DNA from 2 places in the Bradyrhizobium sp. SZCCHNR1002 genome. Region 2 is predicted to be linked to the other one. Evidence: riboswitches for the same ligand, from Rfam matches in the RefSeq annotation. Region 2 holds a riboswitch; the other holds the start of a gene.

Region 1 (15,786 bases), on a different contig from region 2:
CGAGACCTTGCGCATCGGCGCGGCACGTCTGAAGGTCGTCAAGACCACCACCCGCTGTGCCGCCGTCAACGTCGATCCCAACACCGCGGCGCGCGACCTCGACATCCCGCCCGCGCTGATGCAGGCCCGCGGCAACAATGAATGCGGCATCTACGCCGAGGTGATCGAAGCGGGTGATGTCGCGGTCGGTGACGAACTCGCGGTGGAGCAGCCGCGGCTGGTTTAGCTCGCTCTCACAGCCCGGACAGTGCGCTCCCTCTCCCCGTTCTTCACGGGGAGAGGGCTGGGGTGAGGGGCAGCCACACGAGCGGTGCCGCTTGTCACCGCGAACGCCTCTATCTTCTGATCCTGTTCGTACGTGACCGCGAGACCTCGAACGCATGCGGAAGAGCCTTGCCCGTCCGATGGACCGGCGATCCGGGCCACGCATGTGCCATGCCCCTCACCCGGATTGCTGCGCAATCCGACCTCTCCCCGCGAAGAGCGGGGAGAGGTTGCCCCTGCCGCGCCGAGATGTGTCGGGTTAATTGCGAAGGGCGAAACGCCGTCGCCGCATGACGCCGCAACTAATCCTGATATTCAATCGAGAACTGACGACTGGATCTCGAACACAAGCGTTCGACCCGCCATGCCCCCGCACCGACGGTGCGCTCCCTCGCCCCGTTCTTACGGGGAGAGGGTTGGGGTGAGGGGCAGCCGCACGGGCGGTGCCGCCCTCGTCCAGAACGCCGGACCTATCAGTTCGGCATCACATACGCATAAACGCGGCCGCGCGACACCGCGGTCTCGCGGACGCGGCCGCCATTGTTGCCGGAGATGACGATCGGATTGCCCTGGGCATCGACGCCCGAGACCACGCCGACGTGACCGCCGCCGCGGCGGCTCATGACCGCGATGGCGCCGACCTGCGGGCCGGAGACGCGCTGGCCATAGCTCGCGAAGGAGCGCGCCATGTCGGAGCCGGTGCCGCGATGGCCGGTGCGCTCCAGCACCATGTTCATGAAGCGCGCGCACCACAGGCTGCGCCGGCCAGTGGGATTGCCGCCGCCGATGAAGCTGCGCGCCGCAGAGACGACCGTGCTGCCGCCGAAGCCTCCTGACGACGCCATGCCGTCGGACGCCGAGCCAGGCATCATGAGGCTGGCCTGCGCGTCGGCGACGCCGGTGACCTGCATCCGCGCCACGCCGCGCTCCCAGCGCGACAGCCGGGCGGCGGAGCGACGGTGATGATGATGCCGAGCGTAGTGATGGCCGCCGTGGCTGCGGTGGGCATGATGCCCGGAGCCGTGATGCGGACGGGCCGAAGCCGGTGTTGCGGTGGCGGCAATCACTGCCGAGCACATGGTCAGCGCAACGATATGAAGCGACCGGCGAAGGGTAGACACAACCATACTCAATCCTTCTGTTACTTCCCCCAGTACCCTGACTTGGCACCCCCTGGTCCTCAGCGCGGCCCCTCTGCAAGCCGCCAGCGGGGTCCGTAAAAAGTCGCCGTGTGACGAAACCATGACGATTGGCGGCGAAAAACCGGCGACGAGAGGGTGATTCCGGGCTTATTCTGCGGCCAAAATCAGGCGACGGGACCACCGATTGTCGCGCCTCGCGCGATCAGTCATGCTCCGGCACGCGACACGGGAGGAGCTGAGAATGCCCCATGCGACGGCGAAAGACGGCGTTCGCCTCTATTTTGAAGAGGCCGGCACGGGCACGCCGCTGCTCTTCCTGCACGAGTTCGCGGCCGACCACACCAATTGGGAGCCGCAGCTGCGCTACCTCGCACGCCGCCATCGCTGCATCGCCTACTCGGCCCGCGGCTATACGCCCTCGGACGTGCCGCCATCGCCCGACCTCTACAGCTACGTGCACTTCACCACCGACGCGTTGGCCGTGCTCGATCACCTCGGCATCGACAGCGCGCATTTCGTCGGCCTGTCGATGGGCTCCTACTCGTCGCTGCAGGTGGCGCTGAACGCGCCTGATCGCATCCGCTCCATGGTGCTGGCCGGGGTCGGCTCCGGCTCGGACGTCGCGCAGCTCGAAGCCTTCCGCGCCCAGTGCCGCGCCACCGCCGAGCAGTTCGAGACGCTCGGCTCAGCCGAGACCGCCAAGGTGACGCGCGAAGCCCCCGGCCGCATCCCCTTCCTGGTCAAGGACCCGCGCGGCCACGCCGACTTCTACGCCGCGCTGGCCCGCCACGACGCCAAGGGCTCGGCCAACACCATGCGCGGCTTTCAAGGCGCGAGGCCGTCGATCTACACCATGGCCGACGCGATCCGCCGCGTGCCCACCCCGGCCCTGATCATCTGCGGCGACGAGGACGACGCCTGCATCGAACCCAGCCTCTTCCTCAAGCGGCATCTGCCGGCATCAGGGCTGACGTTCTTCCCGAAGTCCGGCCATGTGCTGAACCTGGAGGAGCCGGCGCTGTTCAACGAGGCAGTGGAGCGGTTCATCGCGCTGGTGGAGGCCGGACGATGGGGGCCGCGTGATCCCCGGTCGATGGCGGGATGAGCCAAAGGACGTCTCCCCCTTCGACCGATCCACCGGCGCCTCGCAGTCCTCCGCTGTCGTCCTGGCGCGCCCTCGCCTCAGATCGCCGCCTCGACCAGCCGCTGCCGCAGCAGCGGCACTGTGAAATCGACGAAGGCGCGCAGCTTCAGCGGCAGCCGGGTCTGGCCGTCATAGACGAGATGCACTGGCCGCGGCGCGGGCTCGAAACGTTCGAGCACGAGCTCCAGCCGGCCGCCGCGAATGTGCTCGACGACCTGATAGGACAACGCCCGCACCAGGCCGGCTCCCGACAGCCCCGCTTCGATCGCCGCATCGATCGTGTTCACCCCGAGGTGCGCGCGGAAGTGCGCGGTGACTTCAGATCCATCGACCAAGAACGGCCAGGCACCGGGCACGGACACGCTCTGGAACGAGATCACGCTGTGCTGCGCCAGATCGTCCGGCGTCATTGGGCGTCCATTGGCGGCGAGATAATCGGGGCCGGCGCAGACCACGTGGCGCACGCTGCCGAGTCGGGTGGCGATCAGGCTGGAATTCGGCAGCTGCCCGATGCGCAGGGCGACGTCCACCTGGTCGTCGAGGAAATGCGCGACACGGTCGGTCATGACGAGATCGACTGCAACATCCGGATAGGCCGCGAGGAAGCGCGTCACGACAGGCAGCGCATGCAGCCGGCCGAACATGATCGGCGCCGTCACGACCAGATCGCCCTTGGGCTCGGAATATTCACCGCTCGCGGCGCGCTCGGCTTCGGCGACCTGCTCCAGGATCACGCGCGCTGCCGCGACATAGGATCGCCCCGCCGGCGTCAGCTCCAGCCCCTTGGCCGAGCGGATCAAGAGCGAGGCCTTCAGATGCGCCTCGAGCTCGGCGACCTTGCGACTGACGGTCGCCAGCGGCAGCCCGAGCGCCCGGCTGGCCTTCGACAGGCTGCCGGCATCAGCCGCAGCGAGAAGCACGGACATCGCATCCAGGCGATCCAAGCAGGGCCCTTTCAATTTTCGGGAGGCACCCTCCTGATCGTATCGACTTCCGCCGATTCTTGGAAGGCATACAACTCGCTGCAACGGCGGCAAACGCCCCCGCCGTCTGACCAGGAGACCCTCATGACCACCAAGACCCGCTACCGCACCGCGACCGTTCACGGCCGCAAGGTGTTCTACCGCGAGGCCGGCGATCCCACCGCCCCGACCATCCTGCTGCTGCACGGCCTGCCGACCAGCAGCCAGATGTTTCGTGACCTGATCCCGGCGCTGGCCGACCGCTTCCACCTCGTCGCACCCGACTACATCGGCTTCGGCCATTCCGCCGCGCCTGATCGAAGCGAGTTCGCCTATACATTCGACAATCTCGCCGCCCATGTCGAAGGCCTCGTCGACGTGCTCGGCCTCGACTCCTACATCCTCTACATGCAGGACTATGGCGGGCCGGTCGGCTTCCGCCTGTTCACGCAACGACCCGAGCGCGTGAAGGGCTTCATCCTGCAAAACACCAACGCTTATATGGAGGGCGTCGGCGAGGCGCCGAAGAAGGTGCTGCTGCCGCTGTGGGAGAAGCGCACGCCTGAGACCGAGGCGCCCGCGCGTGAGCTGCTCAGCCTCGACGGCACCAAATTCCAGTGGCTGGTCGGCGCCAAGGATCCCGAGGCCGTCAATCCCGACAACTGGATCTTCGACCAGGCCCTGCTCGACCGTCCGGGCACTCAGGACTATCAGCTCGATCTGCTGGAGAACTACAAGACCAACGTCGCGCTGTATCCGCAGTGGCAGGCCGCGTTCCGCGTCCACAATCCGAAGACGCTGATCATCTGGGGCCAGCACGACCCGTTCTTCATCCCGCCCGGTGCCCGCGCCTATCTCAACGACCTCTCCGACGTGAAGCTGGTCTGGCTCGACTCCGGCCACTTCGTGCTCGACGAAAACGCGCCGAAGGTCGCCGCGGAGATCAAGGCCGTTTTCGCCGGATAGGCGGCGCCGGCGTCGACGTCATCCATCATGTCCGCAGACGATACGCGCCATCTCAAGCTGGACGCTCGCCCGCGTCGGCATGACAGCGGAGGCTGTCACCACCTTCCTCCGTCATCGCGAGCGCCAGCAAAGCGATCCAGGGGCCACACTGAAGGACTTTACGCGTAACCCCTGGATTGCTTCGTCGCTTCGCTCCTCGCAATGACGACCGGGGCTCATGACATCACCTACTCTCCGATGATCTTGATCAGCGCCCGCTTGCGGCGGCCGCCGTCGAATTCGCCGTAGAAGATCTGCTCCCACGGGCCGAAGTCGAGCTTGCCCTGCGTGATCGCCACCACGACCTCGCGGCCCATGATCTGCCGCTTCATGTGGGCGTCGGCATTGTCCTCGCCGGTGCGGTTGTGGCGATAGCCCGAGACCGGCTCGTGCGGCGCCAGCTTCTCCAGCCACTGCTCGTAGTCGTGATGCAGCCCGCTCTCATCGTCATTGATGAACACCGATGCGGTGATGTGCATGGCGTTGACCAGGACGAGTCCTTCGCGCACGCCGCTCTCCCTGAGCGCCGCTTCGACCTCACCCGTGATGTTGATGAAGGCGCGCCGGCCGGGGATGTCGAACCACAGCTCCTTGCGGAAGGATTTCATGGCGGGGCACCTCATCAGCGTTGGCGTATTTGCCCTCCAATTCTACCAAACTTGCGGCGGCAGCGTCGAGCGCTCGACGACCTCGATCCTGCTGCCGATGCACGACGGGCAATTCCCGCAGGCGCGCCATGCACAAACTGCCCGTCGTGTTAGTTTGTCGCATGGTCCGCACTTGCACCGTCGGGCAAATCAAGCGCAGATTTCCGGCCGTCCCGCCTCACAGCAAGGGGCGTATCGCGGTCGTCACGAACGCTGAGGCGGGATGCGGTGGGCGTGTCGGGTTGCGCGTGAGTTCGCTCGCGCGGACGAACAATCTCGATGCGCACGGTCAAGTCGCGCGGTCCTGATCCTCCGACGCTAGGATCAAGTTGGCGATGAATGTCGCCGACGATGGTGGCCAGAAAGCCCGGCGCACCAGGGAGAACGCGAAGCAGCCGTACAACCATCGCGCAGGGAAGGCCGGGTGTTCCGGCTCGTACCTGTGGTACCTGCCGCCTGCATTTTTTCTCGCAGGCGGGCCATGGGTGCGGCCAGCATCCGGCCTTCCCTGCGCCTCTGCGTTATCGGAGGCGATGACTGACGCAGAGCCCGGGCGCGGATGCGCTGCGGGATCGGCGTCTCACGTCTCACATTGACCGCTCTTTGAAAAGTGAAATCCGCCAACTCCAAGCTCGTCATGGCCGGGCTTGTCCCGGCCATCCACGTCGCTCCGCATCCGCGATCTACATTACAATCGTGTCGTAGAGATCGTCCCAGTCGGGGTTGCTTGCAACGATCAGCCCAACTTTCCACGCTCGCGACCAATGCTTGATGTTGTGCTCGCGCTGGATCGCGCTCTGGATATCGTCGAAGACCTCGAAGTAGACGAGACGCTTCAAGCCATATCGCTTGGTAAAGCCATCAAAGAGGCCGCATCAATGCTGATAGACGCGTTGCACAAGATCGCTGGTCACACCGACGTCGAGCGTGCCATTTGGACGATTGGTCATGAAATACACGTAGCCACCCGCCATTGCGAGATACTACGACGAGACATTGCCACGAGCAACATGCCAACTGATTTGCTCGTCATGCCCGGGCTCCGTCCCGGCCATGACGACGGAGAGAGACGATGACCATCGCTCGCTCCATGCTGGATCGCTATTGGGTTACTCGTCATGCCCGGGCTTGTCCCGGGCATCCACGTGGTTCTCAGCATGCCGGACGACGTGGATGGCCGGGACAAGCCCGGCCATGACGGTGGAGAGAGCGAGCGCCAAACGCCGACAGCGCGCCCGGGACTGCAGTGTCCGAGCCCTACCGCCTCTCCGCCCGGCTCAACAAAAACACCCCCTGCTCGCCGAACATGTTCCAGAACCACCAGGGCATCGCGACGCGCAGCGGACGGCCGTAACTATCCAGCGCCACCGCGCGCTCCATCTTGACGCCGATCTCGTCGCAGAGCTGCACGAAGTCCTTGATGGTGCAGAAATGGATGTTGGGCGTGTCGTACCAGGTGAAGGGCAGATTGTCCGTGCGCGGCATGTGGCCGCCGACGAGCAGTTGCAGGCGCAGCCGCCAGAAGCCGAAATTCGGGAAGGTGACGATGGCGCGGCGGCCGATGCGCAGCAGATTCTCCAGCACGACCTTGGGCTGCCGCGTCGCCTGCAAGGTCTGCGACAGGATCACGTAGTCGAACGCGTCGTCCGGATAATCGACGAGGTCCGTATCGGCGTCGCCCTGCACCACCGCGAGCCCCTTGGCGACGCAATGGTTGACGCCCTCGCGCGACAGCTCGATGCCGCGGCCGTCGATGCCCCGGCTCTCGAGGAGCTGCAGCAGGTCGCCGTCGCCGCAGCCGATGTCGAGCACCTTGGAGCCGCGCTCGACCATGCCGGCCACGAGCAGATGATCGGGCCGATAGGCCAGCACCTCGCCACCAGAAAAGCCGTTCAGCGGCAGCACACCCTGCAGGCTCATGGCTCAGCTCCCCTTCGCGGCGTTGAGGCCACGTGCCTTGCCCGCGGAATCGAGAAACGCGCTGGCGATCTCGAAGAACTCGGGCACATCCAGCAGGAACGCGTCGTGCCCCCGGTCGGTCTCGATCTCGGCGAACGACACCCGCGCGCTGGACGCGTTGAGCGCATGCACCAGCGCCCGCGATTCCGAGGTCGGAAACAGCCAGTCGCTGGTGAACGAGACCACGCAGAAGCGGGTCTGGATGCCGCGGAACGCCGCAGCCAGCACGCCGTCATGATCCGCGGCGATGTCGAAATAATCCATCGCGCGCGTCAGATAGAGATAGGAGTTGGCATCGAAGCGCTCGACAAAGGACGAGCCCTGGTAGCGCAGATAGCTCTCGACCTGGAAATCGGCGTCGAACGAAAAGGTCGGCAGCTCGCGGTCCTGCATGCGGCGGCCGAACTTGCGATGCAGGGCGGCGTCCGACAGATAGGTGATGTGCGCGGCCATCCGCGCCACCGCGAGGCCGCGATGCGGATGCGTGGCCTTGTCGGCATAGCGGCCGTGATCCCAGTCCGGATCGGCCATCACGGCCTGGCGGCCGAGCTCATGGAAGGCGATGTTCTGCGCCGAGTGCCGTGTCGCGCAGGCGATCGCGAGATTCGCGAACACGCGGTGTGGATAGGCCACCGTCCATTGCAGCGCCTGCATGCCGCCCATCGAGCCGCCGACCACGGCGAACAGGGTGTCGATGCCGAGATGATCGATCAGCATCGCCTGCGCCCGCACCATGTCGGGGATGGTGATGATCGGGAAGTCGAGGCCCCACACCTTGCCCGTCGCCGGGTTCAACGAGGCCGGCCCGGTCGAACCCATGCAGCCGCCGATCACGTTGGAGCAGATGATGAAGTAGCGCGCCGGATCGAGCGGCCGCCCCGGACCGACCAAGGTCTCCCACCAGCCGGGCTTGCCGGTGACCGGATGGCGGTTGGCGACATGCTGGTCGCCGGTCAGCGCGTGGCAGATCAGCACCGCGTTCGATCTGTCGGCGTTGAGCTCGCCATAGGTCTGGTAGGCGATCTGGAACGGCGCGAGGTCGACGCCGCAATCCAGCTTGAGCGGCTTGTCGGCGCCGAACTGCGCGACCAGCGAGCTCGGATGGTCGACCTCGTGCGAACGCTCTTCCGGCGCAACCCTGCGCAATGCGGAGGTGGATTTCGGCGTCAGGCCTGTCATGTCTCTCACCCCGGCCATTCCGCCGGAGCTCCCGAACCACGTGACATATCAGGCCATGAAAAACCCGGCCTGAACTGGGGTTCGGCCGGGATCGATAACGTCCCCGGCCTGTTTAGCGAGTTTTTTAACGTGGCTGCAAGCCGGCCGGCTCAAATGACCACGGAACGAGCAGAAACTAGTCCCGCGGGCGCTCCTCGTCAAGGCAAGCTGGGGTTGACCGCCGCTCGGGCGCCCCACCGCTGCAGTCGGGGCAAGCCTAGGCAGCACAAGGTAAACTTGCTGTTGCGCGCGCCCACCGCATCGGAGAGAACGGCATCCGTTCCCTGTGGCCGCGCGTTTCCCCGTGGCCTCGCGAAGAGTGACACGGACCATGTCGAACCCGCCGCCCGCCCCGCCCTCGCTCGCCGACCTGCGCAAGGAGATCGACGCGATCGACGAGCAGGTGCATCACCTGCTGATGAACCGGGCCGACATCATCGACCGGCTGATCAAGGTCAAGAAGACCCAGGAGGTCGGCTCGGCGTTCCGCCCGGCGCGCGAGGCCGACATGATGCGCCGGCTGGTGCAGCGGCATCGCGGCATCCTGCCGCTCGACACGGTCGAGGGCATCTGGCGCGTGATCGTCTCGACCTTCACCTATGTGCAGGCGCCGTTCTCGGTGCATGCCGACGTGTCGGTCGGCGAATCCGCAATGCGCGATTCAGCCCGGTTCCATTTCGGCTTCGTGGTGCCTTATGTCGCGCATTTCAGCGCCCAGGCCGCGGTCGAGGCGGTGGCGCGCTCGAAGGGCGATCTGGCGCTGGTCTCGACGACCTCGGGCCATACGCCGTGGTGGATCACGCTGGAGCCCGTGGGCGCACCGAAGATCATTGCGCGGCTGCCGTTCATCGAGCGCGCCGACCATCCAGCGGCGCTGCCGGTGTTCGCAGTGTCGCGTGTCGCCGACGATGCGCTGGTGCTGGAGGTCGAGACCTGGAGCATCCGCGTGTCCGGCTGGAACGCCCAGGTGTCGCGGGCGCTGTCGCCGCTCGCCGACGTCATCGCGGTGCCCGATACCGCTTTCGACGGCGCTGCGCTGCTGGTGTCGATCGAGGCGCCCGCGAACCTCGAAAAAATCAAGGCAGCCCTGATCGCGGCAGGCGCCTCGGTACGCTCCGCAGCCCTCGTCGGCGGCCACGCGAAACGCTATACGGTTCCCAGCTGAGGCCGCCTTGCGCCCCTCCCAAGACATTCTCCGGAGTTGACGATGTCCCGTCCCGTGCCGAACCCCGGCATCCTCGATATTGCGCCCTACACGCCCGGCAAGAGCCCGAAGCCGGAGCCCGGCCGCAAGGTCTTCAAGCTGTCGGCCAACGAGACCCCATTCGGTCCGTCGCCCAAGGCGATCGAGGCCTTCAAGAGCGCGGCCGGCCATCTCGAGGATTATCCTGAAGGCACCTCGCGGGTGCTGCGCGAGGCCATCGGTCGCACCTACGGCCTCGACCCCGACCGCATCGTCTGCGGCGCCGGCTCCGACGAGATCCTCAACCTGCTGGCCCACACCTTCCTGGGCCAGGGCGACGAGGCGATCTCGACCACGCACGGCTTTCTGGTCTATCCGATCGCGACCATGGCCTGCGGCGCCAAGAGCGTGGTCGCCGCCGAAAAGGAGTATCGCACCGACGTCGACGCGATCCTCGCCGCGGTGACGCCGCGCACCAAGCTGGTGTGGCTCGCCAACCCCAACAACCCGACCGGCACCTATATCCCGTTCGACGAGGTCAAGCGGCTGCGTGCCGGCCTGCCCTCGCACGTCGTGCTGGTGCTCGACGCCGCCTATGCCGACTACGTCTCGCGCAACGACTATGAGTTCGGCATCGAGCTGGTCGCGACGACCGAGAACACCGTGGTCACGCACACCTTTTCCAAGATCCACGGCCTCGCCGCGCTTCGCGTCGGCTGGATGTTCGGCCCGGCGCACATCGTCGACGCCATCAACCGTATTCGCGGGCCCTTCAACGTCTCCTCGCCGGCGATGCTCGCAGCCGTCGCGGCGATCGAGGACACCGCGCATCAGCAGATGTCGAAGACGCACACGGAAACGTGGCGCAACCTGCTCACCGAGGAGATCGGCAAGCTCGGGCTCAAGGTGACGCCGAGCGTCACCAACTTCATCCTGATCCACTTCCCGGCCGAGAACGGCAAGACCGCGGTGGAGGCGGACGAGTTCCTGACCCGCCGCGGCCTCGTGCTGCGCGCGCTCGCCAACTACAAGCTGCCGAACGCGCTGCGCATGACGATCGGCACCGAGGAAGCCAACCGTCTCGTGATCGAGGCTCTCAGCGATTTCATGGGGGCGAGGTGAGCGTCGCCGGACGGTTCGAACGCGTCGCGCTGATCGGCTTCGGCCTGATCGGCGGCTCGATCGCACGTGCGGCCAGGCTGCAGGGCGTGGCGGGCGAGATCATCACCACGGCGCGTTCGGAGAAGACCCGCGCCCGCGTCGCCGAGCTCGGACTCGTCGACCGCGTCGTCGCTAGCAATGCGGACGCCGTGAAGGACGCCGATCTCGTCATCCTCTGCATTCCCGTCGGCGCCTGCGGCCCGGTCGCGGCAGAGATCGCGCCGCATCTGAAGCCCGGCGCCGTCGTTTCCGACGTCGGCTCGGTGAAGGGCGCCATCGTCCGCGACATGGCCCCGCATCTGCCAGCGAATGTGCACTTCGTGCCGGCGCATCCGGTGGCGGGCACCGAGAATTCGGGCCCCGACTCCGGCTTTGCCGAGCTGTTCATCAACCGCTGGTGCATCCTGACGCCGCCGGACGGCGTCGATGCCGGCGCGATCGATCGTCTTCGCGCGTTCTGGGCTGCACTCGGCGCCAAGGTCGAGATCATGACGCCGGATCATCACGACCGCGTGCTCGCGATCACCAGCCATCTGCCGCATCTGATCGCCTACACCATCGTCGGCACAGCGGATGAGCTGGCGCAGGTGACGGAGTCCGAGGTGATCAAGTTCTCCGCCGGCGGCTTCCGCGATTTCACCCGCATCGCCGCGTCAGATCCGACGATGTGGCGCGACATCTTCCTGAGCAACAAGGACGCCGTGCTCGACATGCTCGGCACCTTCACCGAGGACCTGTCGAAGCTGACGCGGGCGATCCGGCGAGGCGACGGCGAGGCGCTGTTCGATCACTTCACCCGCACCCGCGCGATCCGCCGCGGCATCGTCGACATCGGCCAGGATTCGGCGGCGCCGGATTTCGGCCGGCCGCTGCCGCAGCTCAAGAAGCCCTGAGATCAGAACAGCGGAGGGACGCGGGCGACCTTGAACGGACCGAGCACCACCGCCCCGTCGGAGAAGCGCAACGGGAAGGTCCGCGCCTTGCGGCCCTCCAGCGTGGCCTCCTTGCCGAGCGCATTGATCCCGGCGGCGACACCGACATTGGCGTTCTGCTTGACCACCTTGCCGAGGCCGGGAATGGCGCGGTCGAGCGCCCCGATCAGATTGCTGACGTCCTGCGACTTCACGCCGGGCGCGACGCGATCCAGCGTCGCCTGCGGCACGCCGTTCTCGAGCATCTTGTCGAGGCCGAGCGCCGGGATGACCTTTTCAATTCCAGCCACCGTCATCTGCACCTCGCCGTCGATATTGCCGTTGGCGGTAAGGGTCAGCGTGCCTGCGGCCACGGCGAGCAGTTCGCCCTGCTGGATGCGCGCCTGGACGATCTCGACATGACCGCCGGCCGCCTGGATCTCGCGAAACCGCTCCGGCCAGGGTTTGGGGCGGAAATCCTTCAGCCCCGTGACCCGGCCCTGGATATCGGCATTGAACGGCTCGGCGAGCAGCGGATGGGCACCCTGGATGCTGCCGCCCGCGATCTGCAGCGACGTCTCCAGCACCGGGTGGTCGGACGGCGTGCCCTCGGCGAGCCGGCCGTGCAATTCGGCGTGATCGGCCCGCGCGGCGGGCACGGCGGCGGCCCCCTCAATGCGGTCGACGGTCGGTTGCTCGAACACGAGATCGGCCCGCTGCGGCGGCCCGGGGAGGCCACGAACGCTGGCCTGCCCCACGCTCCAATTGACGGCATAGGACGCCGGCCCGCGCCCATCAGCGATGGTTGCCGGTCCCTTGAACTCCGCAATGATCCGCTGCGGGTCCCACACCTGGGCGACGACCAGAATCTCGTCGAGCTTGGCATTCATCAGCGGCGTGCCGGCCGCCTGCGAGAACAAGGCGACGCTCGGGTCGGCGCAGCGGACCTCGAGCCGGAACGGGAAACCGGCGACGGACCGCTTCGCGCAATCATAGACGCGGCCCGACTTCGCCTCGCGCGCGCGCCAAGCGTCGGCCTGGACATCGACCTGCGAAGCGGCGAAGAACCAGAAGGCGCTCCACGCCACGCCGGCGATCAGGAGCAGGGCGGGGGCAAGGAACAGCCCCCAGAGCGGGCGCCTGCGGCGCGCTTGTGGCAAACGAGACATGCAGGACACCCTTTGGGCAGCAATTTTGGCGATTCCGCGATCACGGATTGTGTACATAAGTTAACAATTCGCGAGCATCACACTTAGGCTTCCGCTGCCATGTCCGCAATGACCCTCTCCCCACGCGACCTTCCCCACGGCGATCTCTGGGTGTTCGGCTATGGCTCGCTGATGTGGCGCCCCGGCTTCGACTTTGTCGAGCAGGTGCCCGCACGCCTGATCGGCGAGCATCGCGCGCTGTGCGTCTATTCCTTCGTCCATCGCGGAACACCGGAGAAGCCGGGCCTCGTGCTCGGTCTCGATCGCGGCGGCGCGTGTCGCGGCATTGCGTTTCGTGTGGCCGAAAACAAGCGCGACGAGACGATTGCGTATCTGCGCGCGCGCGAGCAGGTGACCTCGGTGTATCGCGAGGTGACCCGATCGGTGTGGCTGGAGAACGACGCGCGCGAGCGGGTGAGCGCGCTGGTGTATGTGGTCGATCGCGGCCATGTGCAATATGCCGGCCGGCTGTCGCCGCAGGAGCAGCTGCGCCATGTGCGGCAGGGTCACGGCCAGTCCGGCGCCAACCGCGACTACGTGCTCGCGACGGTGAAGGCGATCGAGGCGCAGGGATTTCGCGACACGCAGCTGCATCGGCTCGCGATGATGCTGCACGACGACGGTCACTCGCTTCACCCGGCCTCAGGACATCAGGCATAGCGAGCTTCAGGCTTTCGCCTCTGCCGGCACGCGGCCGAACAGCTGGGCCTGCTCCGCCTGCCCGGCCGCCACGAGACGGTTGGTTGCATCCTCGATGACGCTCTCGACGCGAACCATGAATTCATGCCGCGACAGGCCCGGCGGCAGGGGATCGAGAAACTCCACCACCAGGGTCCCGGGATAGCGCAGGAACGTGCGGCGCGGCCAGAACAGACCCGAATTGAGCGCGACCGGCAGACAGGGCACGCCGCAATCGACATAGATCGCGCCGACGCCGGCCTTGTAGTCCGGCGGCGCGCCGGGCGAGCGCCGCGTTCCCTCCGGAAAGATCAGGAACTGGCGACCGTGCTTCACCTCCTCGGCCGCCCTCCGCATCACCTGCTTCAAGGCGCGCGCGCCCGAGCTGCGGTCGATCGCGACCATGTTCGCCTTGACCAGGTACTGCCCGAACAGCGGGATGCGCAGCAGCTCGCGCTTGAGCACGAAGAACGGCTGGTCGAAGAAATGCAGCAGCGAGATCGTCTCCCACATCGACTGGTGCTTGGCGGCGACGATCAGCGGTCCCTTGGGGATCTTCTCGGCGCCGCGATATTCGACGCGGATGTTGCAGATGGCGCGCATCAACAGAATGTTGCTCTGCGCCCACCAGTTCGCGACGCGCAGCAGCGCCTTTCGCGACATCGCCAGGGTCGGCAGCGCGACCAGCAGCCAGAACACGAAGTTCGGGTAGAACAGGATGTTGAACAGGAGCGAGCGCAGGAAGATCGAGACCATCAGAAACCCAGTTCAATTGGCTTGCGCCGTCGCCGGCCGGCGCGACACCGAGCCGGTCGGCAGCTCGCTCTCGGGCACCAGATCGATGCCGAGGTCGGCGAGCCGCAGCCGGGCCTCGGCGGCAACGTATTTGACATATTCGGACAGCAGCAGGCGAAGGGTCGGTCCGCTGGTCCACCACGGCTCATCCCGCCATTTCTCGCCGACGACGGCATAGGGAATGAGATCCATGCTCGGCATCGCATGCGACAGCTCCACGATGGCCCGCGGCATGTGATAGTTCGACGTCACGACGACCAGCGACTTGAACCCCCGTTCGGCCGCCCAGCGCCGCGTCTGGGCCGCGTTGCTGCGGGTGTTGATGGCGGAATAATCCAGATCGACGCAGCAATTGATGAACGATCGCGCCTCCGGCAGCGAGCGGGTGATATCGCTGGCCTCGTTGGTGGGGTGGACCCCGGAAATCAGCAGTCTGCGGCCATAGCCGCCGGCCAGCAGCTCGACCGCATCCGACACCCGCGAGGAGCCTCCCGTCAGGACCACGATGCCGTCGGCCTTGCGCTCGGGCTTGATCTCGGCGCCGCGCAGCTGCGACAGAAAACCGATGAAGCCGACGGCCGCGACGAAGAAGCCGACCGCGAGCATGGCCACGACGCCCGCGAACGTCCGGCCCACCACCACGAGGAGCGGCAGCTTGCGGCTGCTATCGTCGGTCTCAGACCCCATGCTGCGCTTGGCGATTCCTTGCCTGCCCGCGCGCGGCGCCATGCCGTCGCGCAATCCCGTCGTTCAAGTCCGGGAGCGCAGGCGGGTTTCGCCGGCATCCCGATCACGTTCGCTCGCCGCCGATCCTGTCGCGCGCCCTCAACCGTGTTCGTGACCCAGCTCACCCCATCTTGCCTCATCCCGGCGCGGACGATTCTAGGCGGTTTTCGGGCCGAGTGAAATCCACACTGAGGCGGCTTGCGACAGAAGCTGCCATCAGTCGATGCTCGCCAGGGTCGCGAACAGGGTCCGGCGGGCGGCCCAGCCGGTCACCGCGGCGATGACCACGGCCTGTAACGCAATCGCCACATAACCAAGCGGCCGGAGCGAGAAGGTGCCGAGCAGCGCCGCGAACTGATCGCCGACCGGCGTCCCGGAGAACCAGCTGGCGATCGACTCCGAGAACCCGAAGCCGAGCATTGCCAGCCCGCCGCCGATCACGCCGCCCTCCAGCCCGAGCTGGAGAAAGTGGCGCAGGAAATGATTGGCAATGTAGCGGTCGCCGGCGCCGACGAAATGCAGGACCTCGACGATCGGCCGGTTCGCGGCCATGGCACCGCGGGTCGCGAACGACACCGAGATGATGGTGGCCACGATCACCAGCACGAGAATGCCGAAGCCCGCGAACAAGGTCGCGCCGGTCATCGAGCGCATGCGCTCGATCCAGGCACGATGATCGTCGACGCTGGCGCTCGGCGCCACCTGGGTCACGCGATTGCGCAACGCGTTGAGATCGAAGCTGGTTCCGGGCTGCACCCGCGCGATGATCACGCGCGGCACCGG
Region 2 (15,786 bases):
CCGACACGCTGGTCGATGTCGTTCCGATCATCCGCCAGGTCACCGACGGTCTCGAGCCGCTGGCCAGGGAGCGCCAGGTGGTGATCGAGACCAGCTTGCCGGAGGCGCCGGTCACCATTGCCGGCGATCGCGAGGAGCTGCTGCGCGTGTTCGAGAACCTGATCGAGAACGCGCTGAAATACGGCGCCTCCGGCGGCCGCGTGGTGGTGTCGCTGGAGCAGGCCGTCTCGGCCGAGAACGCGCCGGAGATCCGGGTCAAGGTGCGTGATTTCGGCCCCGGCATCGCGCCGGAGCATCTGCCGCGGCTGACCGAACGCTTCTATCGCGTCGATGTCGGCGACAGCCGTGCCCAGGGCGGCACGGGCCTCGGCCTGTCGCTGGTGAAGCACATCCTCAACCGGCATCGCGGCCGGCTGCTGATCGAGAGCGTGCCGCGCAACGGCGCGGCCTTCACGGCGTGCTTCCCGCAGTCTCGGCCGCAACGCGGATCCTGACCGTCCAGAATGCAAAAGGCCCGGCGCGAGCCGGGCCATCCTCATGCTTGTTAGTTGGCGCGGCGCGCGCGCTCAGCGCGTCGTCGACTTCGCCGGCTGGCGGCGCCGGTCGGCCGCGGGCTGATAGGCGACGCGCGAATGCTGCGCGCAATAGGGCAGGCCGGAAAGCGCCTTGCCGCCGCAGAAGAAGAAGTCCGGGCTGGAGGGATCGCCGACCGGCCAGTGGCAGGTCGCTTCATTGAGCTCCAGCAGCGACAGCCGCTGGTTCATCGGCACGACGTTGTCGAATGCAACCGGATCGGGCTCTGCCTCGACCTCGAAAACCTGTGCGAGCGCCGTGTTGCCGCGCGCCACCGGACGGGCCACGCGCATCATCGGCTGCGCCGGACGGGCCGCCTTGCGCTGGCGCGGTGCTGCGGTCGCCGGGCTCTTGGCGCGGCCGGAGAGGCCCAGCCGGTGCACCTTGCCGATCACGGCGTTGCGCGTCACGTTTCCGAGTTCCGCGGCGATCTGGCTGGCCGACAGTCCGGCCTCCCAGAGTTTCTTCAGCTGCTCGACGCGATCGTCGGACCAGGTCAATACCGTCATCGAACCTTTCCCTTCGCGTTGCGCCGGCCAATTCTGGGACGGCGCTGCGATATTTGTCTCAAAAACCCCTGCCGGCAGAATCCCTTATCCCTCGCCGGGAGCGCGCGAAGCACCCGGACGTTACGCGAACTAGAGAACTCCTAGAGGGATCAGAACTGCCGCACGAGATGTCGTACTCGACGCTGAAAACGCTACAATATGGCGTGACTCTCGCGCAAGAGTCGGTGGTCACCGTCCACACATTCCGCGGTTCCGTGTGGCATGTTTTGAGCTATGTCATGCGCCCGCAATCTCACGGACCGGCGCCGGCCCATCAGCTTACGCGTAGTTGACTCCCACCGCCGCCCGCATACAATAGGTGCACGTGCCGCCTTGAAAAGGCGGCACATTTTGTTTTCCAGGGTGGGGTCCCTGATGCGCGATGGCATCGCATGGCGCGTGTCTCGGCCACCCGTCAGCTCATGTGATCGCCATGACAAGTGTTGCTGCTACGCATCTTCTCCCCGTATTCGCCCGGGTCGATCTGTCGTTCGAGCGCGGCGAAGGCGCGTGGCTGATCGCGACCAATGGTGATCGCTATCTCGACTTCACCTCCGGCGTCGCCGTCAACTCGCTGGGACATGCGCATCCGCATCTCGTCAAGGCGCTGCAGGAGCAGGCGACGAAACTCTGGCACATGTCGAACCTGTTCAAGAGCCCGGACGGCGAGCGCCTCGCCGCCAGGCTGTGCGAGCAGAGCTTCGCGGACTACGTGTTCTTCGCCAATTCCGGCGCCGAGGCGATGGAAGGCGCGATCAAGATCACGCGCAAATATCACGCGGCGAAAGGCCATCCTGAACGTTACCGTATCATTACGTTCGAAGGCGCGTTCCATGGCCGCACCTTGGCGACGCTCGCTGCGACCGGTTCCGCCAAATATCTCGAAGGTTTCGGTCCGCCGATGGACGGCTTCGATCAGGTGCCTTTCGGCGACATCGAGGCGGTAAAGAAGGCGATCGGTCCGCACACGGCCGGTATCCTGGTCGAGCCGGTGCAGGGCGAAGGCGGCGTGCGCACCGCGCCGCTCACCTTCTACAAGTCGCTGCGCCAGCTTTGCGACGACAACGGCTTGTTGCTCGTCATCGACGAGGTGCAAACCGGGATGGGGCGGACCGGCGACCTGTTCGCGCATCGCTGGCTCGGCGTCACGCCGGACGTGATGTCGCTGGCCAAGGCGCTGGGCGGCGGCTTCCCGATCGGCGCGGTGCTCGCGACAGCCGAGGCGGCTTCGGGCATGACGCCGGGCTCGCACGGCTCGACCTTCGGCGGCAATCCGCTGGCGGTGTCGGCGGCCAATGCGGTGCTCGACGTGATGCTGGCGCCCGGCTTCTTCGACCACGTCCGCAAGATGTCGCTGCTGTTGAAGCAGAAGCTCGCGGCGGTGAAAGACCGTCATCCCGACATCATCGCGGAAATTCGCGGCGAGGGTCTTTTGATCGGCGTCAAGGCGGTGGTGCCGTCGGGTGATCTTGTTGCCGCGTTGCGCGATCAGAAGCTGCTGACCGTCGGCGCCGGCGACAACGTCGTGCGCTTCCTGCCGCCGCTGATCGTCAATGAATCCGAAATCGAACAATCGGTCGACATGCTCGATCGCGCCTGCACGGCGCTGTCGGGCGGTCCTGCCAGGCAGGCGGCCGCATCATGAGCAGGACCATGGGCAACACGCCGCGTCACTTCCTCGATCTCACCGAGATGCCGGTCGAAGAGCTGCGCAACATGCTGGCGCTGTCCAGCCGGATGAAGAAGACGCTGAAGTCCAACGAGCCGGCGAAGAAGCCGCTCGAAGGCAAGGTGCTGGCGATGATCTTCGACAAGCCGTCGACCCGCACACGGGTGTCGTTCGACGTCGGCATGCGCCAGCTCGGCGGCGAGGCGATCATGCTGACCGGCACCGAGATGCAGCTCGGCCGCGGCGAGACCATCGCCGACACCGCGCGCGTGCTGTCGCGCTATGTCGACGCGATCATGATCCGCATCCTCAGCCACGAGGCGCTGCTGGAACTCGCCGCGCACGCCACCGTGCCGGTCATCAACGGCCTGACGCGGCGCTCGCATCCGTGCCAGGTGATGGCCGACGTCATGACCTTCGAGGAGCATCGCGGGTCGATCGAGGGCCGCACCGTGGCCTGGACCGGCGACGACAACAACGTGCTGGCCTCCTGGGCGCATGCCGCCGAGCGCTTCAAGTTCCGCCTCAACGTCGCCACCCCGCCGCAGCTGTCGCCGGGCAAGCCGATGAAGGACTTCATCCGCGCCACCAAGGCCGACATCCATCTCGGGCATGATCCGGACGTCGCGGTGAAGAACGCCGATTGCGTCATCACCGACACCTGGGTCTCGATGGGCGACAAGGACGGCGAGCATCGCCACAACCTGCTCAAGCCGTATCAGGTCAATTCCAAGCTGATGTCGCTGGCGAAGCCGGAAGCGATCTTCATGCACTGCCTGCCCGCCCACCGCGGCGAGGAGGTCACCGACGAGGTGATCGACGGCCCGCAGTCGGTGGTGTTCGACGAAGCCGAAAACCGCCTGCATGCCCAGAAGGGCATTCTGGCGTGGTGTTTCGGCGAGCGGGCGTAGGTCTCGACTGCGCCCCACCACCACCGGTGTCGTCCCGGCCTTGAGCCGGGACCCATACCGCGTGATTGAACTGATTTGTAGTAGTGGCCGTTGCTCTGCGTCGTTGCCGCGATCTTAGTCCGTCGATTGCGGCTTAGCGTCGGCTATCAGACGGGCGACGACCACCGACGTCCCTCGATAGCATCCGCGGTATGGGTCCCGGCTCAAGGCCGGGACGACAGCCGAGGGATGCCCGTATGCCCTTCCATTCGGCCCAATCAACCCCAAATACGCCCCATGACAGCCAATCCCCCCGATACCGACATCAACCTCGACACCAGCCGCGCGCCATCCGCCGTGCCGGTCGATGACGCCGTGCTGCCGTTCGAGGTCGCCGCACTCGATCTGCGCGGGCGGCTCACCCGCATGGGGCCCGCGCTCGACGACATCCTCACCAAGCACGCTTATCCGGCGCCGGTCGGCAAGCTGCTCGGCGAGGCCATCGTGCTGACGACCTTGCTCGGGTCCTCGCTGAAGTTCGACGGCCGCTTCATCCTGCAGACCCAGACCGACGGTCCGGTGTCGTTCCTGGTGGTCGACTTCCAGGCGCCCGACCGCCTGCGCGCCTATGCGCGCTACGACGAGGCGCGCCTCGGCGAGGCCAAGGATGCTCAAAGTCATTCCGGCGGCCTGCTCGGCAAGGGTCATCTGGCGATGACCATCGACCAGGGCCCCGACATGAGCCGCTACCAGGGCCTGGTTGCGCTCACCGGCGGCAGCCTGGAGGAGGCCGCGCACGAATACTTCCTGCGCTCCGAGCAGATCCCGACCCGCGTGCGTCTCGCCGTCGGCGAGGAGTGGAGCGGCGGCAAGCACCGCTGGCGCGCCGGCGGCCTGCTGACGCAATTCCTGCCGCAGGCGCCGGAGCGTCTGCGCCAGGCCGATCTGCATCCCGGCGACGCGCCCGAGGGCACCGAGCTGCATGCGGTCGAAGAAGACGAGGCCTGGGTCGAGGGCCAGTCGCTGGTCGCGACCGTCGAGGACGTCGAGCTGATCGATCCCTCGCTGTCGGGCGAACGGCTGCTGTATCGTCTGTTCCACGAGCGCGGCGTCCGCGTCTTCGATCTCGTGCCGCTGCAGGCGCGCTGCTCCTGCTCGCGCGATGCGGTCGCCAACATGCTGAAGAGCTTCTCGCCCCAGGACCGCGCCGACATGGTCAAGGACGACAAGGTCGTCGTCACCTGCGAGTTCTGCTCCTCGGTCTATGAGTTCACGCCGCACGAAGCGGGCGTGACGGAGAATTGAGCACTTGAGCTTTGCTCTGCAAGTCTGAGCAGAGTGGCGGGCGAACTATCTCCGCTCGTCATCGCGAGCGCAGCGAAGCGATCCAGAGTCGTTTCCACGGCCCTGGATCACGTCATCGCTTCGCTCCTCGCGATGACGGCAGTGTGAGTCCCAGCGTGGGCGCGCGCATGGATCATCACGCAGGGGCCGGAAATCGCAAGCCCGCAACACTGCCCCGCATTCCTGCTGGCGCATCTCGACGTCTACAATCCCTGCAGTTAAGGTCCCCGCAGGCTTCAGGTGCTGGGGGCACTCCTATGCGTGCGCTGTTTGTTGTTGTCTCGCTTCTGCTGTCGGTCGTGGCGGCGCGCGCGGAGCGGGTCATCCCGTCGGGCAAGCCGTTGATCCTGTTCAATGCGACATCGGTCAATCCCGATTGCAGCGCGCTCGGCAATGTCGAGGTGCGGGTCGTGCAAGGCCCGGAGCACGGCAGGGTCTCGGTCAGCAGGACGCGCGTGTTTCCGAACTACGCGGCCGGCAATCTGCGCAGCACGTGCAACGCACGCCGCGTGCCCGGCGTCCTGGTGACCTATGTCTCGCAGCGCGGCTATGTCGGTGACGATCTCGTCGTCATCGAGGTGTTCTTCCCCAATGGCCGTGCCCAGCGCGCCACTGTTGCCATTCGCGTGGTCTGACCGATCGGCTGCCCGAGGAGGCGCGACATCGCGCGGATCGTTCGTCTGTCGAATTCGATGGCGCGACGTGTGAACGCCCTCGACGACCGCAACCTCCGCGGCTAAGTTCCGCTCGAAAGTCGATGGGGGCGTTGCATGCGTGTGCTGTTGGTCGTGGTCGGTCTTCTCATTTCGATGGGGGCGGCGCAGGCCGCCACGAAGTTCGTCCTGTCGGGGAGGCCGGTGATCCTCTATCAGGCGGGCGCGACCAATCCGGATTGCACCGCCGCCGGCGAGGTCGTGCTGCGGGTCATCCAGGAGCCTGAGCACGGCAAGGTCACAATACGTCGCGCTGGATTCTTTCCGACTTTTCCCGAAGGCAACGTTCGGAGCGCCTGCAATCGGCGCCGCGTTCCCGGTGTTCAGGCCATCTATGTCTCCCAGCGCGGCTATACCGGGATGGACATGGTGGTGATCGAAGCATTCTGGCCGGCCGGCCGCGCCGTCCGCGTCACTGCGCCGATCCGGGTCATGTGAAGCGTATCCGCTGCGACAGGCGAACTTTGTGAGTTCGTTATCTTCAGAGGCTGATCCTGCGCTGGTGCGTAATCCAGTTGCCCGTCGCGCTACTCTGTCGCATCCACAAACAACTTGTGTCGTCGGGCAAATCACTGGCACATTTCCGCGCGTCCCTGCTGCCGCATGAGGGACGTGTCGCGACCGTCACGAGACGTTGGCAGTGGGATGCGATGGGCGTGTGTCGACGCAGCGTGGATCAGTCTGCGCGGACGAACGGCGATGCACGCACGGTCAAGTCGCGCGGTCCTGACATCCCGACGCTGATGTCAACTCATGCTGAAGCCCAGCTTCGCATGGGGATGGTGGCCAGAAAGCCCGGCGCACCAGGGAGAACGCGAAGCAGCCGCTAAAACCGTCGCGCAGGGAGGGCCGGGTCGTTCCGGCTGAACCTGTGGTACCTGCCGCCTGCATGTTTTTCCGCAGGCGGGCCACGGGCCTCAGCCGAGGCCCGGCCTTCCCTGCGCCCTCTGATCGAGAGGGCGGACGAATGGACACAGCTCGGGCGCGAAGGCGTGGCGAGAACGATGATGTTTGGCGTGATCGTGGACTCTCAGCTCACGCGCCCTGCCAAGGGTAAGGCAGCCTGGCTCGACATCAACGGTGTCGTCCCGGCCTCGCGCCGGGACCCAGAACCACAGGGCTAAGTGGTGAGACGAGAACGCCGCTCCAGCCGTCGACAAACTGAATCCTGTGGTTATGGATCCCGGGTCTGCGCGTCCGCCAACGCTACGCGTTGCCGGACGCTTGCCCGGGACGACAGCAGTGGAGTCGTCGGCTGCGTGCGAGCTGAGACGAGCGTGAAACCGGGAACCGTGCAGGGCGTCGGAGGCTGGGTGGGTCGAGCGGGGGCGGGTCTCGACCTAGTTCAACACCCGCTTGCCACCGTCGGGGCTGTCCAGCGAGAACGCGGGCACCGCGATGTCGAAGTGCTCGCCGCCGGCGCTTTCCATCTGATAGGAGCCGGACATGAAGCCGGAGGCGGTGGTGAGCGGCACGCCGGAGGTGTATTCGAAGCGCTCGCCGGGCGCGAGCACCGGCTGCTCGCCGACCACGCCCTCGCCGCGGACCTCCTGCTGCCGGCCGACGCCGTCTGTGATGATCCAGTGCCGGCTGCGCAGCTGCACGGTCTCCTCGCCGGTATTGGTGATCACTACCGTATACGACCAGAACCAACGGCCATCGGCGACCGACGACTTCTCCGGCAGGAAGTTCGGTTCGACGGTCACTTCGATGTGGCGAGTCACGGCGCGGTACATGGATGTATTGTAGCGGAAACTTGTCCCGGAACCAATCGTAACGCCATCGTGCTTTCAACACAGTTCCGGATTATGGCACCAGAATCGCGGACTCTGCCATCCGCTTGCGCGCCCTGGTCGCCGTGTGACGGCTTGCGGTTGCGGCTGGCAGCATCCTCGGCAGCTTTCGATCGGTCATGCGTCACGCGGTCGTTCTCGGCCGTCCGCCAAAGTCGAAAAACTGGGCACGGCCCAGCTGATAAGTCCTTCATCGCTTGCGCAAAAACTGCGCAGCCCTACATTTCTCCTGCCGGGCCTGTCGGGCTGGCAGCCTTGACGTGGTGACTGATGACGTCGATTGCCGATCGCCTTGCCGGACCATCCGTCCCCGCAGCCACAGCCGCGCCAGCGCCGGCTGCGGAGACCGGCGCGACCACGCCTGCGCCGGACGTCGCGCCCGCATCGGCCATCGCCGCGACGCCGGCCGTCACGGCCGCGCCCACCGCGCCTGCTGCATCCGCCACCACGGCCGCGCCTGCGATCACCTTCCCGGCGGTCGGCGAGCGCGAGTTGCGGCTCGATCTGTTCCGCGGGCTGGCCCTGTGGCTGATCTTCATCGACCATCTGCCGCCGAACATTCTGACCTGGTTCACGATCCGCAACTACGGCTTCTCCGACGCCACCGAAATCTTCATCTTCATCTCCGGCTACACCGCCGCGTTCGTCTACGGGCGGGCGATGCAGGACGCCGGCTTCGTCGTGGCCACCGCGCGCATCCTGCGCCGCGTCTGGCAGATCTACGTCGCGCACGTCTTCCTGTTCACGATCTTCCTCGCCGAGATCTCCTACGTGGCGACCAGCTTCGAGAACCCGCTCTACACCGAAGAGATGGGGATCATGGATTTCCTGAAGCAGCCGGACGTGACCATCGTCCAGGCGCTGATCCTGCGCTTCCGCCCGGTCAACATGGACGTGCTGCCGCTCTACATCGTGCTGATGCTGTTTCTGCCGTTGATCCTGTGGCTGATGCGCTGGCGTCCCGACCTGACGCTCGCGCTGTCGGTCGTTCTCTACGCGGTCACCTGGGAGTTCGACCTCTATTTGTCGGCCTATCCGAACGGATTCTGGGCCTTCAATCCGTTCGCCTGGCAGCTGCTGTTCGTATTCGGCGCCTGGTGCGCGCTTGGCGGCGCCAGGCGCATGTCGGGCATCCTCAACTCACCGATCACGCTCGGCCTCTGCGTCGCCTATCTGGTCGCGGCGTTCTGCGTCACGCTGACCTGGTACATCCCGCAGCTCGGCCACCTGATGCCGCGCCGAATCGAGCAATGGATGTATCCGATCGACAAGACAGACCTGGACGTGTTGCGTTTCGCTCATTTCCTCGCACTTGCAGCACTCACGGTGCACTATCTGCGCAAGGATTGGCCGCTGCTGAAGTCGCGCTGGCTGCGCCCGCTGATTGTTTGTGGGCAACACTCGCTGGAGATCTTCTGTCTCGGCGTATTTCTCGCCTTTGCAGGCCACTTCGTACTTGCCGAAGTGTCCGGCGGCCCCATGATGCATGCCATGATCAGCCTCTGCGGCATCCTTGCCATGTGGGGAGTTGCAGCGCTGATTTCGTGGTACAAGCGTGAGGCCGACAAGGGTGCCGCGCGAAAGGGTGCGCGCAGCAACGCCGACATGGCGGGAGGGGGCTGATGAAGTCCGTCTCGTGGTTAAGGTTTGGTATCGCAGCGCTGGCGGTTTCGCTGGCGGCGGCGGCGCGCGCCGAAGATGCGCCGCAGACCTGCGAGGTGCCGGCCTACCTGCTGACCACCGAGAGCCCGCTTCCGAAGGTTGCAGAGGCCGTCAAGAACGGCCGTACGCTGAACATTCTGGTGGTCGGAAGCCGCTCGTCGGCGATCCTCAGCGCCTCCGACGCCAATGCCTATCCCGCCCGGCTGCAGGCGTCGCTGAAGGACAAGCTCCCTGCGGTCACCGTCAACCTCGCCGTCGAACTGCAGCCGAAGAAGACCGCCGAAGAAACCGCTGGCAATCTTGTTAAACTGGTGGAAGGAAAAAGGCCTAATTTAGTCATCTGGCAAACCGGCACGGTCGACGCCATGCGGTCCATCGATCCTGATGAGTTTCGTCAGGCGGTCAATGACGGTGTCGCGACGCTGCAGAACGCGGGGGCTGATGTCATCTTGATGAACCTGCAATACAGCCCGCGGACGGAGACCCTGATCTCCGTGCCGCCCTACATCGACAACATGCGTGTCGTGGCGCAGCAGCGCGACATTCCGCTGTTCGACCGCTTCGCCATCATGCGGCAATGGAACGAGCAGGGCGATTTCGACCTGTTCAATCCAACGCACGGGATCGAGTTGGCCAAGCAGGTTCACGACTGTCTCGGCCGGGCGCTGTCGAAGTTCATCATCGACGCAGCGCATATCGGGCCGGCGCAGCAGAACTAGGATCCGTCGTGTTCATGACCTACAATTGTCGTCGCCGCGTATCTGGGACATGGAAGATGCCGTCCGCCGCTGTTGCGGTGGTGCTTGCCCTCTCGATCGGTCCGCATCTGGCGCACGCACAGAGCGTCGCGTCAGCAGCATCGCCCGAGGCAGAGGCGTCGACCATCAAGGAGCTCCGGCCGACCATCGGCCACATCACGGTCGCCCAGGCGGCCAGCCAGGGGACCGGACAGATCGCCGCCGTGCATCCGTCGACCACGGCCAGTCAGTCCCCGACGGCGATATCACAGGCAGCACCGACCGCGCCGTCAGCGGCAAACGTGCCGGCTCCAAATGCGACGCCTCCGAATGCGGCGTTGGGGGCCGTCCAGCCCGTCGCGGCCGCGACACCTCAGTCGCGCAGCATCACCGAGCGGGCGATCGACAAGGTCAAGCAGGTCGCGAAGTCCGCCACCGACATCTTCAACCGCGTGCCGTGCCTGCCGCCGAAAGGCGTCGCGAAGAAGAACTTCATCTCGCTGCCGCATGTCGCCAACAAGCTCGCGTCGGGACTGCCGGTCGTGATCGTCGCGTTCGGCTCGTCGTCGACCCAGGGCTATGGCTCGAGCGCGCCCGAATACAATTATCCCAACCGGCTCGCCGCACAGCTGCGCCGGCAATATCCGATGGCCGACATCAGCGTCATCAATGCCGGCGTCGGCGGCGAGGATGCGCCGGAAATGATGAAGCGGCTGGAGACGTCGGTGATCGACCGTCATCCGGATCTGGTGATCTGGCAGGTCGGGACCAACGCCGTGCTGCGCGACCTCGATCCGACCGAGACCGCCAGGCTGGTCGAGGACGGTGTCGCCAAGATCCAGGCGGCGGCGTCCGACGTCGTGCTGGTCGATCTGCAATATTCGCCCAGGGTCAACGAGCGTTCGGAGAATGCCAGCCGCATGAACAAGCTGCTCGGCCGCATCGCCGAGCTGCATCACGCCGGCATCTTCCCGCGCTTCGAGGTGATGCGCGACTGGCACGAGCGACAGGCGATCCCGATCAACGAGTTCGTGATCTCGGACGGCCTGCACATGAGCGACTGGGGCTATGCCTGCTTCGCCCAGCTGCTCGGTGATGACATCATCCGCTCCGTCGGCCAGGTGAAGCTCGGCGTCAACGCCCCGGCGGAAGTGCTGACCTATCGGCCGATGTGACGAGGGCGAGCGGCAGGGCTATCGCATATGAAAACTCGGGGCTGTCGCGACCGACAAATCCCCGCAGTTAGTTACTCCGTCATGCCCGGGCTCGTCCCGGCCATCCACGTCGTTCTCAGCGTGCCGATCGACGTGGATGGCCGGGACGAGCCCGGCCATGACGATGGTGAGACGAACGAGCGCATCGCTGCGATCGTCAGATGCAACTGCCCTACGGCGCTAAGCGGCCTTCAGGGCCGCATCCAGATCCTCGATCAGATCATCCGCATGCTCGAGCCCAGCCGAAAAGCGGATGAAGCCCTCGCTGATCCCGAGCTCAGCGCGCGCCTCCGGCGTCAGCCGCTGATGCGTGGTCGTTGCGGGATGGGTGACCAGCGTCTTGGAGTCGCCGAGATTGTTGGAGATCCGTGCGAGCTTGAGCGCATTGAGCGTGCGGAATGCCGCGGGCTTGCCGCCCTTGACCTCGAAGCCGACCAAGGTCGAGCCGGCGCGCATCTGCTTGCGCACGGTCGCCGCCTGCGGATGGTCCTCGCGGCCCGGATAGATCAGCCGCGAGATCTTCGGATGCGCGGCGAGGAAGTCGGCCACCTTGCCCGCCGTGTCGGTCTGCGCGCGCACACGCACCGCGAGCGTCTCAAGACCCTTCAGCAGCACCCAGGCATTGAACGGCGAGATCGACGGTCCGGTCTGGCGCATGAAATTGTGGATGTGCTCGGCGATGAACGCCTCCGACGACAGGATCACGCCGCCGAGGCAGCGGCCCTGGCCGTCGATGTGCTTGGTCGCGGAGTACACGACGACATCGGCGCCCAGCGCCAGCGGGCTCTGCCAGATCGGCGTCGCGAACACGTTGTCGACGATCAGCCGCGCGCCATGCGCATGCGCGATCTCGGCGATCGCCGGGATGTCCATCACGTCGAGCGTCGGATTGGTCGGGCTCTCCAGGAAGAACGACTTGGTGTTCGGCCTGACCGCCTTCTGCCACTGGTCGAGATCGAGCCCGTCGACGAGGGTGGACTCGATGCCGTAGCGCGGCAGCAGGTCCTCGACGACGTAGCGACAGGAGCCGAACAGCGCCTTGGCCGCGACGACGTGGTCGCCGGCCCGCAAGGGCGCGAGGATCGCGGTGGTCACGGCGGCCATGCCGGTCGCGGCCGAGCGGCAGGCTTCGGCGCCTTCGAGTTCGATCATGCGGCGCTCGAACATCGCCGTGGTCGGGTTGGAGAAGCGCGAATAGATGAAACCGGGGTCCTCGCCCTTGAAGCGCGCCTCGCACTCCTCGGCAGTGGCGTAGACGAAACCTTGGGTGAGGTAGAGCGCCTCGGCGGTCTCGCCGAATTCGGAACGCAGGCCGCCGGAATGCACCAGCCGGGTTTCGGGACGATACTGAGCGAACGACGCCGGGGCCTTCGCGGGGGACTTCGACGCAGGAGAATTGGACGCAGGAGAATTGGACATGTGACCTCCATCGTGACCACCGCTGTCGGCGATGGGCACAAAAAAACCGGCCTGGGAAAACTCCTCACGGCCGGGATCACAATCGTCCCCGGCCTGTTTAGCGACTTATTTAACGTGGCTGCAAGCCGGCCGGCTCAAATCACCACGGGATAAGTCGTGCTCTTAGTCCCACACGGCCTTTCCGTCAAGCCAGCCATCGGATAACCGGTCAAAAGACCCTATATAGGCTCGCATAGCCGCCGTTCCGGCGCCTGCAAAGGATCAGGTCTTGCCGTTCTCGCTTCCCGCCGACGCCCATGGCATCCTGCCCGACCGCATGATCGTGGCGATGGCGGAGGCCGGCCTGATCATTCCCGAATACGACTTCGTCGAGAGTCAGATCCAGCCGGCGAGCCTCGACCTCCGCCTCGGCGACGTTGCCTACCGCGTGCGCGCGAGCTTTCTGCCCGGCCCCGGCTCGACCGTCGCCGAACGCATCGACGAGCTGAAGCTCCACGAGTTCGCGCTCGCCGACGGCGCAGTGCTGGAGACCAACTGCGTCTACATCGTGCCGCTGCTGGAGAGCCTGGCGCTGCCGAAGGACATCGTCGCTGCCGCCAATCCCAAGAGCTCCACCGGCCGGCTCGACGTGTTCACGCGCGTGATCGCCGACGGCACCCGCCGCTTCGACATGATCGGCGCCGGCTATCATGGCCCGCTCTATGCCGAGATCAGCCCGAAGACCTTTCCCGTCTTGTTGCGCGAAGGCTCCCGCCTGTCGCAAGTCCGCTTCCGCTATCGCGATGCGGTTTTGTCGGAGGATGAGCTGATCGCGCTGCACGAAGCCGAGCGGCTGGTCGATCGCGACGATGCGGATCTCGCCGGCGGCGTGGCGCTGTCCGTCGATCTCTCCGGGGCGAACGCCAACGGCTATGTCGGCTATCGCGCCAAGCGCCACACGGGCGTGGTCGATGTCGACCGCCGGGCCGGCTATCCGGTGGAGGAGTTCTGGGAGCCGATCAAGGCGCGTCCCGACGGCAGCCTCATCCTCGATCCCGGCGAGTTCTACATCCTGGCCTCCAAGGAAGCCGTGCAGGTGCCGCCGGACTACGCCGCGGAGATGGTGCCGTTCGATCCGCTGGTCGGCGAATTCCGCGTCCACTATGCCGGCTTCTTCGATCCCGGCTTCGGCTATGCCGGCGCCGGCGGGCAGGGCTCGCGCGCCGTGCTCGAGGTGCGCTCGCGCGAGGTGCCGTTCATCCTCGAGCACGGCCAGATCGTCGGCCGCCTCGTCTATGAGAAGATGCTGGCCAGGCCGAACGCGATGTATGGCAGCCGCATCGGCTCCAACTACCAGGCCCAGGGCCTCAAGCTGTCCAAGCATTTCCGGCTCTAGCCGGCTGCGTCTGCCGCGCACCCCCAATGCGCCCGCCGCACAGGGCGTACCCCGGCAGTGTGCTAGGAAGGCTTCAACGAAAGCCAATGGGGCTGCGACGCGCGCGGCCGAGCGGGGAGCTGAAATGTCCGAGATCGGCTTGGCCGACAGTCCGGTCGACGAAGGGCGTTCCTTGCCGATCGCCGTGAAGCCGATGCGGAATGCGCTGGTCGACGGCCCCATCCTGCGCACCTTGCTGTCGCTGGCATGGCCCAACATCATCGCGAATACGGCGGGCACCTGCGTCGTCATCGCCGAGACGTCCTATATCGGCCGGCTCGGCATCGAGGCGCTCGCGGCCATGGCGCTGGTGTTTCCGCTGGTAATCCTCACCATGACGATGTCCGGTGGCGCCATGGGCGGCGGCGTGGCCTCCGCGATCGCGCGAGCACTCGGCGCCGGCGATACTGAGCGCGCTTCAACGCTGGCCTCGCATGCGCTGCTGATCGCCCTGCTGTTCGGCGCAGCCTTCATGATCGGCATGCTGGTGTTCGGTCCCGCTCTGCTGGAGCTGCTCGGCGGCCGCGGCGCGGTGCTGAGCCACGCCGTCGCATACCTGCAGATATTTTTCGGCGGCGCCGTGCTGCCGTGGCTGATGAACTCCATGGCCGGCATCCTGCGCGGCACCGGCAACATGAAGCTGCCGTCGTTCATGATCCTCAGCTCGGCGCTGTTGCAGATCGTTCTGGGTGGCACGCTGAGCCTGGGTCTTGGCCTCGGCATGCGCGGCGTCGCGGCGGGCGCGCTGCTCGCCTTCAGCGTCAGCATCTCGGTCATGAGCTGGTATCTGTTCTCGGGGCGAGCTCGCGTCAGGCCGAAGCTCCGTGGTCTCAAGATCAGCCGTGCGATGTTCGCCGACATTCTCAAGGTCGGTGCGATCGCCTGCTTCTCGCCGCTGCAGTCGGTGCTGTCGATCGCGATCTTCACCCATATGCTCGCGGGCTTCGGCACGGCCGTGCTCGCCGGCTACGGAATCGGCGCTCGCCTCGAATTCATGATGACGACCGTCGGGTTCTCGATCGGCATGGCCTCGGTGCCGATGGTGGGCATGGCAATCGGTGCTGAGCAGATCGCGCGCGCCCGCCGCGTTGCCTGGACCGCGGGTCTCGTCTCCTTCACCACCATGGGTGTGTTGTCGACCGGCATCGCGATCTCCCCGCAGGTTTGGGTCGACATCTTCACTCAGGATGAGAGCGCGCGCAGCGCCGGCCGGCATTATCTTCAAATCGCGGCGCCGATGTATGCCTTCATCGGCTTGGCGATCTCGATGTATTTCTCCTCGCAAGGCGCGGCGCGCGTGATCGGGCCGGTGCTGGCACAGACAGCGCGGCTCGTCTTCATCGCCGCCGGCGGCAGCTATCTGCTGCAGCATGCCGCCACCGAGGGCGAGTTTTTCCTGCTGGCAGCGGCATCCATGGTCCTCCTCGGCGGCCTGACTCTCGCCAGCGTCATGCTCACCCGCTGGGGTTCGAAGCCTGCCACGATCGAGCTGCGCCCGGCCGCGTTGGCGCCCGCCCGCAACTCTGGCTCTCAGCCGCCGCCGCGCCTCGGCTGAGCTGCTACACGCGCTGCCTGCCCAAGGTGTCCTGCATCGCACGCGCGCCGAGCTCCATCTGCTGCTCGATATAGGGCGCGATCTCGTGCGGCAGCACGTCCGTCGTCCAGATCATTCGGCAGCGTTCCTCGCCTTCCGGGAAGATCTGAAACGACGCGCTGTGCTGGGTGATGCGCTGATTCTTGATGGCATAGACCAGGCGCCGGCGCTCATCGTTGCAGTCGACCAATTGCTCGCGCACCACGCTCCCATTGG

Evidence for each region. A riboswitch is a leader RNA that binds a small molecule or an ion and turns the genes downstream of it on or off. The one in region 2 is predicted to bind S-adenosylmethionine.
Region 1: linked by a shared signal. The riboswitch ahead of QX108_RS29100 (homoserine O-acetyltransferase) and the one ahead of QX108_RS23055 (O-succinylhomoserine sulfhydrylase) in region 2 are both predicted to bind S-adenosylmethionine.

Annotation. Positions count from the first base shown of each region.
Region 1 covers NZ_JAUHIS010000007.1:357,691-373,476, reverse strand. The annotation lists gene QX108_RS29140 (MOSC domain-containing protein) at 1-226, shown strand, start outside; gene QX108_RS29135 (TIGR02594 family protein) at 738-1,391, opposite strand; gene QX108_RS29130 (alpha/beta hydrolase) at 1,648-2,511, shown strand; gene QX108_RS29125 (LysR family transcriptional regulator) at 2,589-3,494, opposite strand; gene QX108_RS29120 (alpha/beta fold hydrolase) at 3,618-4,478, shown strand; gene QX108_RS29115 (secondary thiamine-phosphate synthase enzyme YjbQ) at 4,706-5,125, opposite strand; partial or broken gene QX108_RS29110 (GIY-YIG nuclease family protein) at 5,848-6,138, opposite strand; gene metW (methionine biosynthesis protein MetW) at 6,422-7,084, opposite strand; gene QX108_RS29100 (homoserine O-acetyltransferase) at 7,088-8,302, opposite strand; SAM riboswitch at 8,394-8,473, opposite strand; gene QX108_RS29095 (chorismate mutase) at 8,673-9,506, shown strand; gene hisC (histidinol-phosphate transaminase) at 9,549-10,646, shown strand; gene QX108_RS29085 (prephenate/arogenate dehydrogenase family protein) at 10,643-11,578, shown strand; gene QX108_RS29080 (DUF2125 domain-containing protein) at 11,581-12,765, opposite strand; gene QX108_RS29075 (gamma-glutamylcyclotransferase) at 12,874-13,464, shown strand; gene QX108_RS29070 (lysophospholipid acyltransferase family protein) at 13,471-14,238, opposite strand; gene QX108_RS29065 (YdcF family protein) at 14,251-14,964, opposite strand; gene QX108_RS29060 (cell division protein FtsX) at 15,220-15,786, opposite strand, start outside.
Region 2 covers NZ_JAUHIS010000005.1:71,474-87,259, forward strand. The annotation lists gene QX108_RS23000 (ATP-binding protein) at 1-494, shown strand, start outside; gene QX108_RS23005 (GcrA family cell cycle regulator) at 567-1,082, opposite strand; gene QX108_RS23010 (aspartate aminotransferase family protein) at 1,555-2,766, shown strand; gene argF (ornithine carbamoyltransferase) at 2,775-3,701, shown strand; gene QX108_RS23020 (Hsp33 family molecular chaperone) at 3,978-4,985, shown strand; gene QX108_RS23025 (hypothetical protein) at 5,282-5,659, shown strand; gene QX108_RS23030 (hypothetical protein) at 5,795-6,175, shown strand; gene apaG (Co2+/Mg2+ efflux protein ApaG) at 7,078-7,473, opposite strand; gene QX108_RS23040 (OpgC domain-containing protein) at 7,801-9,153, shown strand; gene QX108_RS23045 (SGNH/GDSL hydrolase family protein) at 9,153-9,911, shown strand; gene QX108_RS23050 (SGNH/GDSL hydrolase family protein) at 9,926-11,104, shown strand; gene QX108_RS23055 (O-succinylhomoserine sulfhydrylase) at 11,324-12,562, opposite strand; SAM riboswitch at 12,639-12,718, opposite strand; gene QX108_RS23060 (2'-deoxycytidine 5'-triphosphate deaminase) at 12,831-13,937, shown strand; gene QX108_RS23065 (MATE family efflux transporter) at 14,062-15,531, shown strand; gene QX108_RS23070 (SRPBCC family protein) at 15,536-15,786, opposite strand, start outside.